2 linked regions of the Nitrobacter winogradskyi Nb-255 genome follow. Each later gene encodes a partner of the first gene's protein in a complex. Links are inferred from orthologs where the notes say so. Each region holds a gene or a part of one and is shown on either strand. Other genes may lie near its edges.

Region 1 (7,746 bases):
CGGCGCCCGGTGCGATGCGCTCCAGATCGCCAGACTCGAACGCATGGCGAAGTTTGTTAAGCTCCGTCACCGACTGGGTGAAGTCGGCATAAATCGTATCGAGCTGCTGCACCGTCGCGAGGCTCGCCGCATCGTTCTGCACGACGAGCGCGCCCTCGGTCACCTGAGCGGCGCCGACCACGCCGTCGATCGGCGCGCGAATGGTGGTGTAATCAAGATGGAGCCGCGCCCGCGCCAGATCCGCCTTGCGGGCGGCGACATCAGCCGCCGCCTGGCGCATGTTGGCGATGGCCTTCTCGTTCTCCGCCTCGGACGTGGCATGCCGCGCGGTCAGTTTCTCGATACGTCTCGCATGGTGCGATGCCTGTTCGAGGACGGCATTGGCTTTCGCGAGCGCCGCTTCCGCGGCCTGCACTTCAACCGCAAACGGCTCCGGATCGATCTGATACAGCGGGTCGCCGGCCTTCACTTCGCTGCCTTGCTGGAACAGGCGCTTGGTGATGATGCCGGAAACCCGCGGGCGCACCTCCGCAACCCGCAACGGCGAGATGCGTCCCGGCAGTTCGCGAACGATCGCGTGCGGTTTCGGAACCACCGTGATGACGCTGACCTCGGGAATGACAGTTCCAGCGGACGCATCCGCCGTTGTCGGCTCATCGCAGCCGCCAAGAAGCGGCGACGAACCGGCTATCACGATAGCCAGAAACGCCAGTCGTATATTGAATCTCGGCATGGAAACTGCAAGCTCTGTGAGGTGTTGCTACGCGACGCGCGGATTCGCTACGTGACGCACAACGTCGATACTATCGAATCCCCAACCAAATTCTAATGAGGGCTGGAGGACGGCGACGCAACACTATTTGGCGGCGGCGCAATGTCACAGAACGATATGGCTTTGTGTCACAACACTTTACCTCGTTCTCAAACAATCGTGAACCGGGTTCCATTCAAATTTGAAGAGAACTAACGCGCGCAAACTTCGCGCCCGCTGCCGTCTCGCCACGTTGTTGTGCGAGCATCATACCGCGACGATTCTAAATAATTCAGAGGGGCACGCCACGACTGAAAGCCGGCGCCGCAGAAGAGCGACGATTGGCAAAATCGTCGGGTGAGCTATTTTCTGCCGCCAACGCCGTGCCATAATGCGGCTTGTCTCAACCTTCCTGCCCTCCCCTCGATGGTTAAGCACGCTGGCTCATGGCGCAAGGCACCGCCCCCCGCTCCGCACCGGAGATCGAACTGACGAAACTGGCCCCGCCCCGGATATTTCTGGTGCGCATGGTCGTATTCATCGTGCTCTGCGCGCTGGTGCTGGTCGTTCTCTACAAGCAGATCGTTGCCGCGTTCTTCGCCAACCCCAGCCTCAACGCGTTGATCATTGGCGTGCTGGCGATCGGAATCGTTTTCGCGTTTCGGCAGGTGATCCGGCTTTATCCGGAAATCGCGTGGGTCAACAATTTCCGCATCGCCAATGCGGGCCGGGTTCCAGACCGAAGACCGCGATTGCTGGCTCCGATGGCCGCGATCCTCGGCGGCGAACGCACCGGGCGCGTGTCGATCTCCCAGCAGACAATGCGGCATCTGCTCGATTCCATCGCCACCCGGCTCGATGAAGCCCGCGACATCTCGCGCTACATGACGGGCCTGCTGGTGTTCCTGGGTCTTCTCGGCACCTTCTGGGGCCTGATCGAAACCGTCGGCTCCGTGGGCAAGGTGATCGACGGTTTGAAGGTGGGCGGCGACACCGGATCGCTGTTCGAGACGCTGAAGGAAGGCCTCGCCGCGCCGCTTGGCGGCATGGGGATTTCGTTTTCGTCGTCGCTGTTTGGCCTCGCCGGATCGCTGATCCTTGGCTTTCTCGATCTGCAATCCAGCCAGGCGCAGAACCGCTTTTATACCGACCTCGAGGACTGGCTCGCCACCACCGTTCGCGAATACAGTGGCAACAAGACCCGGCCCGATCCGGCCGCCGAGATCAAGGCCGCGATCGAGCGGCTCAGCACCACCGTCGAGAAGACTGGATCCGGCCATGAAACCACCTCCGCGATGGCCAGCCTCGCAGAAGCCATTCAGGGGCTCGTCAGCCATATGCGGACCGAACAGCAATTGATTCGCGAATGGGCGGACGAACAGGGCGAGCAGAACCGCGAGATCAAAAAGCTGCTTCAACACCTTGCGCAGCAGCCGGATGAGGATCCGTTGACCGTCCCGCTGGCCGCGACCACCGCTTCGCGGCCGGTCGCTCCCTCGGCCGAAGGAGAGGCAAAATCTTAAGAGAGAGATCATGGCCCTAGCACGCGGGCGCCGGAACGAGAGCGGATTCAACTATTGGCCGGGATTCGTCGATGCTCTCTCGACGCTGGTGCTCGCAATCGTGTTCCTGCTGACTGTGTTTCTGGTGACGCAGTTCTTCCTGTCGCAGGAAGTCACGGGCAAGGACAAGGCGCTGGAACAACTCAACGCCCGGATCGCTCAACTGACCGATCTGCTGTCGCTGGAAAAGCTCGGCAAGGTCAGCCTCGGCGACGAGGTCAGCCAGTTGCGCGCGGGTCTCGCCTCGGCGGAGGCGGAGCGCGATCGGATCAAGGGCCTTTATGACGGCCTCGCCGGCGCGGGGAACGATGCCGCGGGCCGCGACAGCCAGTTGAACAAGGCGCTGGATTCCGAGAAGCAGATTTCATCGCGCGCGCTGGCGCAGGTCGAGGTGCTGACCCAGCAGATCAGCGCGCTGCGCCGGCAACTGGCGGCGCTGGAGAACGCGCTCGACGCCTCCGAGAAAAAGGACAAGGAGTCGCAGAACCGCATCGCCGATCTCGGCCAGCGGCTGAACGTCGCGCTGGCGAAGCGGGTGCAGGAGCTGTCCCGCTACCGTTCGGAATTCTTCGGACGCCTGCGCGCCATTCTCGGCAACCGGCCGGATATCAGAATCGTCGGCGACCGCTTCGTTTTCCAGTCGGAGGTCTTCTTCGATACCGCGCAGGCGACGCTGCTGCCGGAAGGAAAAGCTGAACTCGACAAGGTGGCAGGCGCGCTAACCGATCTCGACAAGCAGATCCCCAGCGAGATCGCCTGGGTGCTGCGCGTGGACGGCCACACCGACGTCAGGCCCATCAAAAGTCCGGTGTTCAAGTCGAACTGGGACCTGTCGGCGGCGCGCGCGATTTCTGTGGTGCAGTATCTGGCGTCGCTCGGCGTGCCGCCTCAACGTCTGGTCGCCGCGGGCTTCGGTGAATTCCAGCCGCTTGATCCCGATGCAACGGAAGAGGCCTACAAGCGTAACCGCCGCATCGAGCTGAAGCTGACCGAGCGGTGAGGTCATTATGCGATCCCCTCATCGTCATGACCAGGCCGCCAAAGGAAGGACGTGGATACCCCGGCAAAGCGGGCCTGTGCTGGTGTCGCGAAGCCGAACCCGAGAGTCTTTATGTTCGACGCGTTTTCTTCACGCGAACCGGATTCCACCACCGGGTCAAGCCCGGGGACATGCTTCGCTCGAAAACGCTATAGTGCCGGGCATGATGGCAGCGCTTGAATGACGGTCTCGTTTCAGCTCCGCCCCTACCGTGCCTCCGACGAGGACGCCGCGATCGCCTTGTGGCAGGCGACTTGGCAACAAGCCTATCCCGCGATCGATTTCGCGGCGCGCGTGTCGTGGTGGCGCGAGCGCTGGCGCAATGAACTCGTCCCCAACGCCGCCATCGTTGTCGCCGATCAATCCGGCGAGTTGGCCGGCTTCGTCACCATCGATACGGCAGGCTATCTCGACCAGCTCGTGGTCGCCCCCGCGCATTGGGGCGGCGACATCGCAAATGCGCTGATGCTTGAGGCGAAGCGGCTGTCGCCGTGGGGAATTACACTGCTGGTCAACGCCGACAACGGCCGTGCCATACGCTTCTACGCGCGCAACGGATTCGCGCACGCCGGCGAGGATGTGAATCCGATTTCAGGACGGCCGGTCAACCGCATGGAATGGAAACCCTGAGGGCTATTCCCTCCCGCCTCGCGGGAGAGATCAAGTCAAAGGGAGGGGAAAAATTAAGACTTCACGCCCCCTCGAACTGCAGCCGCGCGAGGCGGGCATATAGTCCATTCGCCGCCACCAGCGAGGCGTGCGTCCCCTGTTCCACGATCCGTCCCCGCTCCATGACCATGATGCGGTCGCAGGAAAGGACCGTCGCGAGACGATGCGCGATCACCAGCGTCGTGCGATGGCGCATCAGTTCTTCCAGCGCGGTCTGCACCAGGGTCTCGGATTCGGCGTCAAGCGACGACGTCGCTTCATCCAGCAGCAACAGAGGCGCGTCGCGCAGGATCGCGCGGGCGATGGCGATGCGCTGACGCTGTCCGCCGGACAGCGTCACGCCGCGCTCGCCGAGCAGCGCCTCGAAGCCGCCGGGCAAGCGGCGGATGAATTCGGTGGCATGAGCCAGTTCGGCGGCGCGTTCAACCTCGGCGTCGGACGCATCCGGCCTGCCGAAACGGATATTCTCGCGGGCGGACGCGGCGAAGACCACCGACTCCTGGGGCACCAGCGCTATCCGCGCGCGAACCTCGCGCGGATCGGCGGTGCGCAACGGCACGCCGTCGAAGGAGATGGTGCCCGAGACAGGATCGTAGAACCGCAGCAGCAGATGAAATATCGTACTTTTTCCCGCGCCGGACGGGCCGACGATGGCGACCTTCTCGCCCGCCTTCACCGCCAGCGAGACGCCGTCCAATACCTTGACTTCCGGGCGCGAGGGATAGGCGAAGCTTACATTGTCGAGCGTGACATCGCCGCGCGCCGGCGCCGGCAGCGCGCGCGGCGTCGGCGGCGCCGCGATCACCGGCTTGACGCGAAGAAGCTCGAACAGGCGCTCGGCCGCACCGGAGGCGGCGGCAACCTCGCCCCAGACCTCGCTGAGCTGGCCGAGACCGGTCGCGGCGAACGCGGCATACAGCACGAACTGGCCGAGCCGGCCCGGCGTCATGTCGCCTTCGAGCACGTCGCGAGAGCCGATCCAGAGGATCAGGACCACGCTGGTGAAAACGATGAAGATGATGATCGCGGTCAGCACGGCGCGGGCGCGCGCCGAATTGCGCGCCGCCAGATAGGCATGTTCGACTTCACCACCGAAACGCGCATCGGCAAGCCGTTCATTGGTGTAGGCCTGCACCGTCCTGATCCCGCCAACCAGTTCGGAGGCATAGGCGGTGGCGTCCGCGAGGTTGTCCTGCGCGCTCCGCGACAGGCGGCGGACCCAGCGTCCGAACGCGACCAGCGGCACAATGATCAACGGGATCGCCGCCAGCACCAGTCCGGACAGGCGCGGACTGGTGATGACCATCATCGAAGCCGCGCCGATGAACAGCACGACATTGCGCAGCGCGACCGATATCGAAGAACCGACCGCGGACTTGATCTGGGTCGTATCGGCGGTCAGCCGCGAGATCAGCTCGCCGCTGCGGGCGGTGTCGAAAAACACCGGCGACAGCGAGATCAGGTGGGCGAACACGTCGCGCCGCAGGTCGGCGACGATGCGCTCGCCGGTGGTGGTCACCAGAAAATAACGCGCCGCGCTGGCGCCGGCGAGGACGGCGACGACACCGATCATCATCGTAAAGTAGCTGTTGATCATCGCGACGCCCTCGGCCGTGAAGCCAAAGTCGATGATCCTGCGCACCGCGAGCGGCACGACAAGCGTCGTCAGGGCGGCGACGATCAGCGCGACAAGCGCAAGCAGCGCCCGGCCGCGATAGCGGAGGATATATGGCGTGAGCGCCAGCAGCGGGCGCAGCCGGAGGCGGCGGGCATCCTTGGCGGACGGCGCGGCCTGATCCGGCGCGGCAGGCTCCGACGCTCCGGTTCCGGCCTTCGGGGAGCTACCGGGCGGCAGCGCAACGGCCGGCGCCTTCGACGTATTCTCACGCACTTCTACCGAACTCATCACCTGACCACGCTATTGCTGATTAAGGCACGTCATATGCCCCCCTGTGCGCGCTTGCAAATGCGCAGGCGCGCTTGTCGGTGAAACCTTGGTGCGATATAGAGCGGTCCGAATTCGCCCAAAACCCTTCGCCTTGCAAGGACATATCATGAAAGCCGAAATTCATCCCGATTATCATACAATTAAGGTCGTCATGACCGACGGCACGGAGTATCTCACCCGTTCCACCTGGGGCAAGGATGGCGACACCATGAACCTCGACATCGATTCCAAGTCGCATCCGGCCTGGACCGGCGGTTCCCAGCAGATCCTCGACCGCGGCGGCCGGGTCTCCCGGTTCCAGAAGAAGTTCTCGGGCTTCCTCAAGAAGGGCTGAGCCCCTTCTTCAGGTTGAACGCTTCCGCTTTTCGAACGCTCCTGCTGCGCGGGAGCGTTTTTGCATGAGCTGGAGCATAAGTTCCTAGAACATCCGCTCCCGCGGCATCAGCTTCGGGGACCGCGGACCCGGTCAGCCGGTCTGTGACGCTCAAAGGCTTCCCTGAGGAGGTTGAGCTGCGACACCAGCGGATTATCGGCGGTTCCGCGCTCCAGGGGCGGCGCATGAATGGTGGTGTCGAGACGCCGGATCCGCGCCTGCAAATTCATCGACCGCTCGATCAAGTCCTGCAACTGCCACGGCAGTTTCGCGATCATGTCATGCGGACCGGGATCCGCTGCGGTCAGCTTCACCCTGGTCTTTTCGCGATTGGCCTGCGCCAGCGTCATCTCGCCTTCCTTGACGGCGCGATGCAGCAGCAGCCACGATGCGAGTTGCATCAGCCGGGTGGTCAGCCTCATGCTTTCGGTGGCGTAGGTCAGGCTGACGGCACGTTCGAGTGTCTTCGCCTCGCTGCGTCCATCGCCATCCAGATAGGCGGCGGTTTCCTCAACCAGATCCATGCCTTCCCGGAACAGGGCCGTGAACACCGAAGAGCCCGCAAGACGTTCGCTGAACTGCACAAGACCGGTGCCGCCTGCCGATGGATCGAACATAGGTTCATGCCTCACGCAACCAGAGCATTATCCGCCAGGTGGGTCCGTTAAGCTGCAAGAAAATGCTTTCAATCAACAACTTGTGCGCATTCCGTTCGCAACGGGCGGTTTTCACCTTTTGCGATACGCGTTCGAGCCTTCCACCGGATCTTTCGCGCCGGCTTATGATGAACAAATCATTGCCCGCCGGAGAGGCGGGAGTCCAGCGCCAAGTATCGGTAAGGGTTAATATGCACGGATAAACAGGACGACGCCGGGCAAAAAAAAGCCGCCGTTGCCGGCGGCCTTGAAGTTGATAACAGGGAGGCGTCAAACAGAGTGGACAGGAAGCCACTCGGTGTCCAATGAAGGACATTTCAGTCATAGTCAGGAAAGCTTAATCAATCGTAAACGAACGAATTTCTTCAGCTTTCGTTTGCAATTTGGGCGAGGCGAGGCTTTTGCAAGAAGTGCATTCGCGTTGCGCGGTTACCGGCGGACCGGGGCCGGTCAGGATGCCACGACCAAGGGCGGACGGTTTCGCGCCTGCCGATCCCTGAAGGAACTCGCCCACGATCTGAACCTGAACTGAAACCTCGATGCCTGAATCTCAGGACTTGAAAAAGCGGTCAGCCGCATCCTTCGAAGCGCGCTTCTTCGCCTCGGCCGTCCGCAGCCGCTGAATCTCCTCCGTCAGCAGCGCGATGCGCTCGTTGAGTTCATTCACCGAAAGCAGCGAGAGATCCTGTCCGATCTCATGGGCGATCTTTTTCCTGGGTTCGTCGCCGTCAATGGTCATGCGCCTGTT
Region 2 (3,097 bases), 1.5 Mb from region 1 along the record:
CCTCGAGCAGCTTCGCCAGTTCGGCAGCCTCGAGCACGGTCAGCGCCGAGAGGTCGTCAACAATCTTCTGCAGATCAGCCATCGATATATTCCTTTAACGTATTCGGTTCGAACCAGATTTGACTTGCGAAGGGCCCTACGCCGCTTCGTCCTTTGAGGCATAGGCCTGGACAACGCGCGCGAGCTTGGCCGCGGGCGCCGTCGAGAGCTGGGCGATCTTGGTCGCCGGCGCGACCAGAAGGCCGACCAGCTTGCCGCGCAGTTCGTCGAGTGACGGCAGCGAGGCGAGAGCCTTCACCCCGTTCACGTCCAGGACGGTTTTGCCCATCGAGCCGCCGAGCACGACGAAGTTCTCGTTCGTCTTGGCGAATTCGACGGCCACCTTCGGCGCCGCCACCGGATCGCTGGAAGTCGCGATCACGGTCGGCCCCTTCAAAAGGGAGCCGATGGCAACGACGTCCGTGCCTTCGAGAGCGATCTTGGCGAGACGGTTCTTCGAGACCTTCACCGAGGCGCCCGCCTGCTTCATCTGCTTGCGCAGGGTCTGCATTTGAGCCACGGTGAGACCGGAATAATGAGCAACGATCGCGACGCCCGTCGTCCTGAAAGTCTCGTTGAGCTGTTCGACCGCTTCTTTTTTTGCCGCTCGTTCCACAGCAAGCTCTTTCCATGTGGTGGCTTTGCCAAGGCTAAGGACGCCCAAGGCAAGGACACCGGGGTTACACCCGTCGACCCGTTCCACCAGATCCCAAGACAACAGTCTCGGGACACACGAGACGTGACGACATTCAGTAGCCTGCCCTCCCGGCTCCCACGGCCTGACAGCCATTTGGCACCGGGGTCGAGGTTCGAACCCAATCCGCTGCTTTCCGCTCACGGCGGCGAAAAGCGAAATCCGGTTTTCACCCGTCTATGCAGGCCATATGATTAAGCCATTGAACAAACACTCGTTTGTCGCCGGCGCCTGCAGTCTCGGACAGGACGGGATCACCAATACCATTCCCGGAAATAATCCCAGGAACGGTCCGAAGACCCCCGTTCGCACCAACCCAGCAAACTGGCTCCCCGCCCTCCCGAACCATGCGAAATGGCCATGGGAAGGTACAAGGTTCTCCTGTCTCGTTGGGTTTTGGAAAACGAACGCGAACGCGCGAACAGAAGCCCACGCGTCCGGAGCGCGGTGTTTAACCAATCTTCGCCGCGTTGCCAAGCCCTAAATCATGCAATTTTCCGGCCAGCTTCGAAGAACGCGCCTCACACCTGACTAACACCGACAAGAATCGACTTCACCGCGCGATCAAAACGTCAAAACGGGCCCGGAAACTCCGAACCCGCTTCGATCGTCTCATTCACCCGATCTCAGCCGAGCACGGTTCCCGGCTCAACCTTGACGCCCGGGCCCATGGTGGAGGACACCGCGATACGCTGGACGTAGGTACCCTTGGCTCCGGCCGGCTTGGCCTTCGCCACCGCGTCCGCCAACGCCTTGACGTTCTCGACCAGTTTCTCCGCGGAGAAAGAGGCCTTGCCGATCCCGGCCTGCACGATACCCGCCTTCTCGACACGGAATTCGACCGATCCGCCTTTGGCGCCCTTCACGGCGCCGGCGACATCCATCGTCACGGTACCGATTTTCGGATTCGGCATCATGCCGCGCGGGCCCAACACCTTGCCGAGGCGGCCGACCAGCGGCATCATGTCCGGCGTGGCGATGCAACGATCGAATGCGATCGTACCGCCCTGCACGGTCTCGACAAGATCTTCCGCGCCCACCACATCCGCGCCGGCGGCCTTGGCTTCCTCGGCCTTGGCGCCACGCGCGAACACACCGACGCGCAGCGTGCGGCCAGTGCCGTTCGGCAGCGTGACGACGCCGCGCACCATCTGGTCGGCGTGACGCGGATCGACGCCGAGATTCATCGCGATCTCGATCGTCTCATCAAACTTCGATGTGGCACGCTCCTTAACCATCCTGATCGCATCCGCGATTGGATAAAGCTTATTTCTGTCAATGCCCTCACGGGATTTCTTCAAACGCTTTCCGGTTGCCATGGTTCGTTACTCCGCCACCTGAAGGCCCATCGAACGGGCGGAGCCTTCAACCATGCTCATGGCTGCCTCGACGGTGTCGCAATTGAGGTCCTTCATCTTCTTCTCGGCGATCTCACGCACCTGCGCCCTGGTCAGCGTGCCAGCGGCATCGCGGCCCGGCGTCTTGGAGCCCGACTGGATCTTCGCCGCCTGCTTGAGGAAGTAGGCCATCGGCGGGGTCTTCATCTCGAAGGTGAAGGAACGATCCGCGTAGATTGTGATCACGACCGGAATCGGCGTGTTCTTTTCTTCCTTCTGGGTCTGGGCGTTAAAGGCCTTGCAGAACTCCATGATGTTGAGACCGCGCTGACCAAGCGCGGGACCGATCGGTGGCGAGGGGTTCGCCGCACCGGCCGGCACCTGCAATTTCAGGTATCCGGTCACTTTCTTTGCCATGCGTCACTCCTGTTTGTGGTCATGGCTCAAGCGGCTGGCGACCGCCCTCACCTCCCACGATGATCGCCTGCTCCCTCTCCCCGTTCTTACGGGGAGAGGGTCGGGGTGAGGGGCGGCCATTAAGCAAGGCCCCCTCACCCGACCGCTACGCGGTCGACATCTCCCCGCAGGCGGGGAGAGGTGAAACCTAAACCTTTTCGACCTGACCGAATTCCAGCTCGACTGGCGTTGCGCGGCCAAAGATCGACACCGCGACCTTCACGCGCGAGCGAGCCTCGTCGACTTCCTCCACGACGCCGGAGAACGACGCGAACGGTCCATCGGCCACGCGGACATTCTCCCCGACCTCGAAGGAAACCGACGCCTTGGGCCGCTCCACGCCTTCCTGCACCTGATGCATGATGCGCATGGCTTCGGCTTCCGATATCGGCATCGGCTTGTTCTCGGCGCCGAGGAAGCCCGTGACTTTCGGGGTATTCTTGATGAGATGGAACGCCTCGTCGGTGAGGTTCATCTTCACCAGCACATAACCCGGGAAAAACTTGCGCTCGGTATCGACCTTGCGGCCGCGCCGGACTTCCGTGACCTTCTCGGTCGGCACCAGCACCTG

Evidence for each region. The genes of interacting proteins can lie anywhere in the genome.
Region 2: rpmE (region 1) and rplA share a complex: the UniProt entries of both Escherichia coli proteins name them as parts of the 50S ribosomal subunit. The link is inferred for Nitrobacter winogradskyi Nb-255 from one-to-one orthologs.

What each region holds. Positions count from the first base shown.
Region 1 is NC_007406.1:2,980,314-2,988,059, forward strand. What follows is about bases 4,764-7,689. They hold rpmE (50S ribosomal protein L31), read left to right. Parts: upstream 4,764-6,075; coding sequence 6,076-6,303; downstream 6,304-7,689. Other genes in these bases: NWI_RS14265 (ABC transporter transmembrane domain-containing protein), read right to left, coding at 4,764-5,927; NWI_RS14275 (DUF1465 family protein), read right to left, coding at 6,411-6,959; NWI_RS17720 (hypothetical protein), read left to right, coding at 7,297-7,530; NWI_RS14280 (DUF1192 domain-containing protein), read right to left, coding at 7,549-7,689. Also shown: NWI_RS14245 (efflux RND transporter periplasmic adaptor subunit), read right to left, coding at 1-733; NWI_RS14250 (flagellar motor protein MotA), read left to right, coding at 1,198-2,274; NWI_RS14255 (peptidoglycan -binding protein), read left to right, coding at 2,285-3,313; NWI_RS14260 (GNAT family N-acetyltransferase), read left to right, coding at 3,533-3,982; more of NWI_RS14265, read right to left, coding at 4,044-4,763; more of NWI_RS14280, read right to left, coding at 7,690-7,737.
Region 2 is NC_007406.1:1,476,412-1,479,508, reverse strand. Bases 207-3,047 are described here. They hold rplA (50S ribosomal protein L1), read right to left. Parts: upstream 2,053-3,047; coding sequence 1,360-2,052; downstream 207-1,359. Other genes in these bases: nusG (transcription termination/antitermination protein NusG), read right to left, coding at 2,675-3,047; rplK (50S ribosomal protein L11), read right to left, coding at 2,059-2,487; rplJ (50S ribosomal protein L10), read right to left, coding at 207-655. In the rest of the region: rplL (50S ribosomal protein L7/L12), read right to left, coding at 1-82; more of rplJ, read right to left, coding at 137-206; more of nusG, read right to left, coding at 3,048-3,097. UniProt on the Escherichia coli protein: One of the primary rRNA binding proteins, it binds very close to the 3'-end of the 23S rRNA. Forms part of the L1 stalk. It is often not seen in high-resolution crystal structures, but can be seen in cryo_EM and 3D reconstruction models.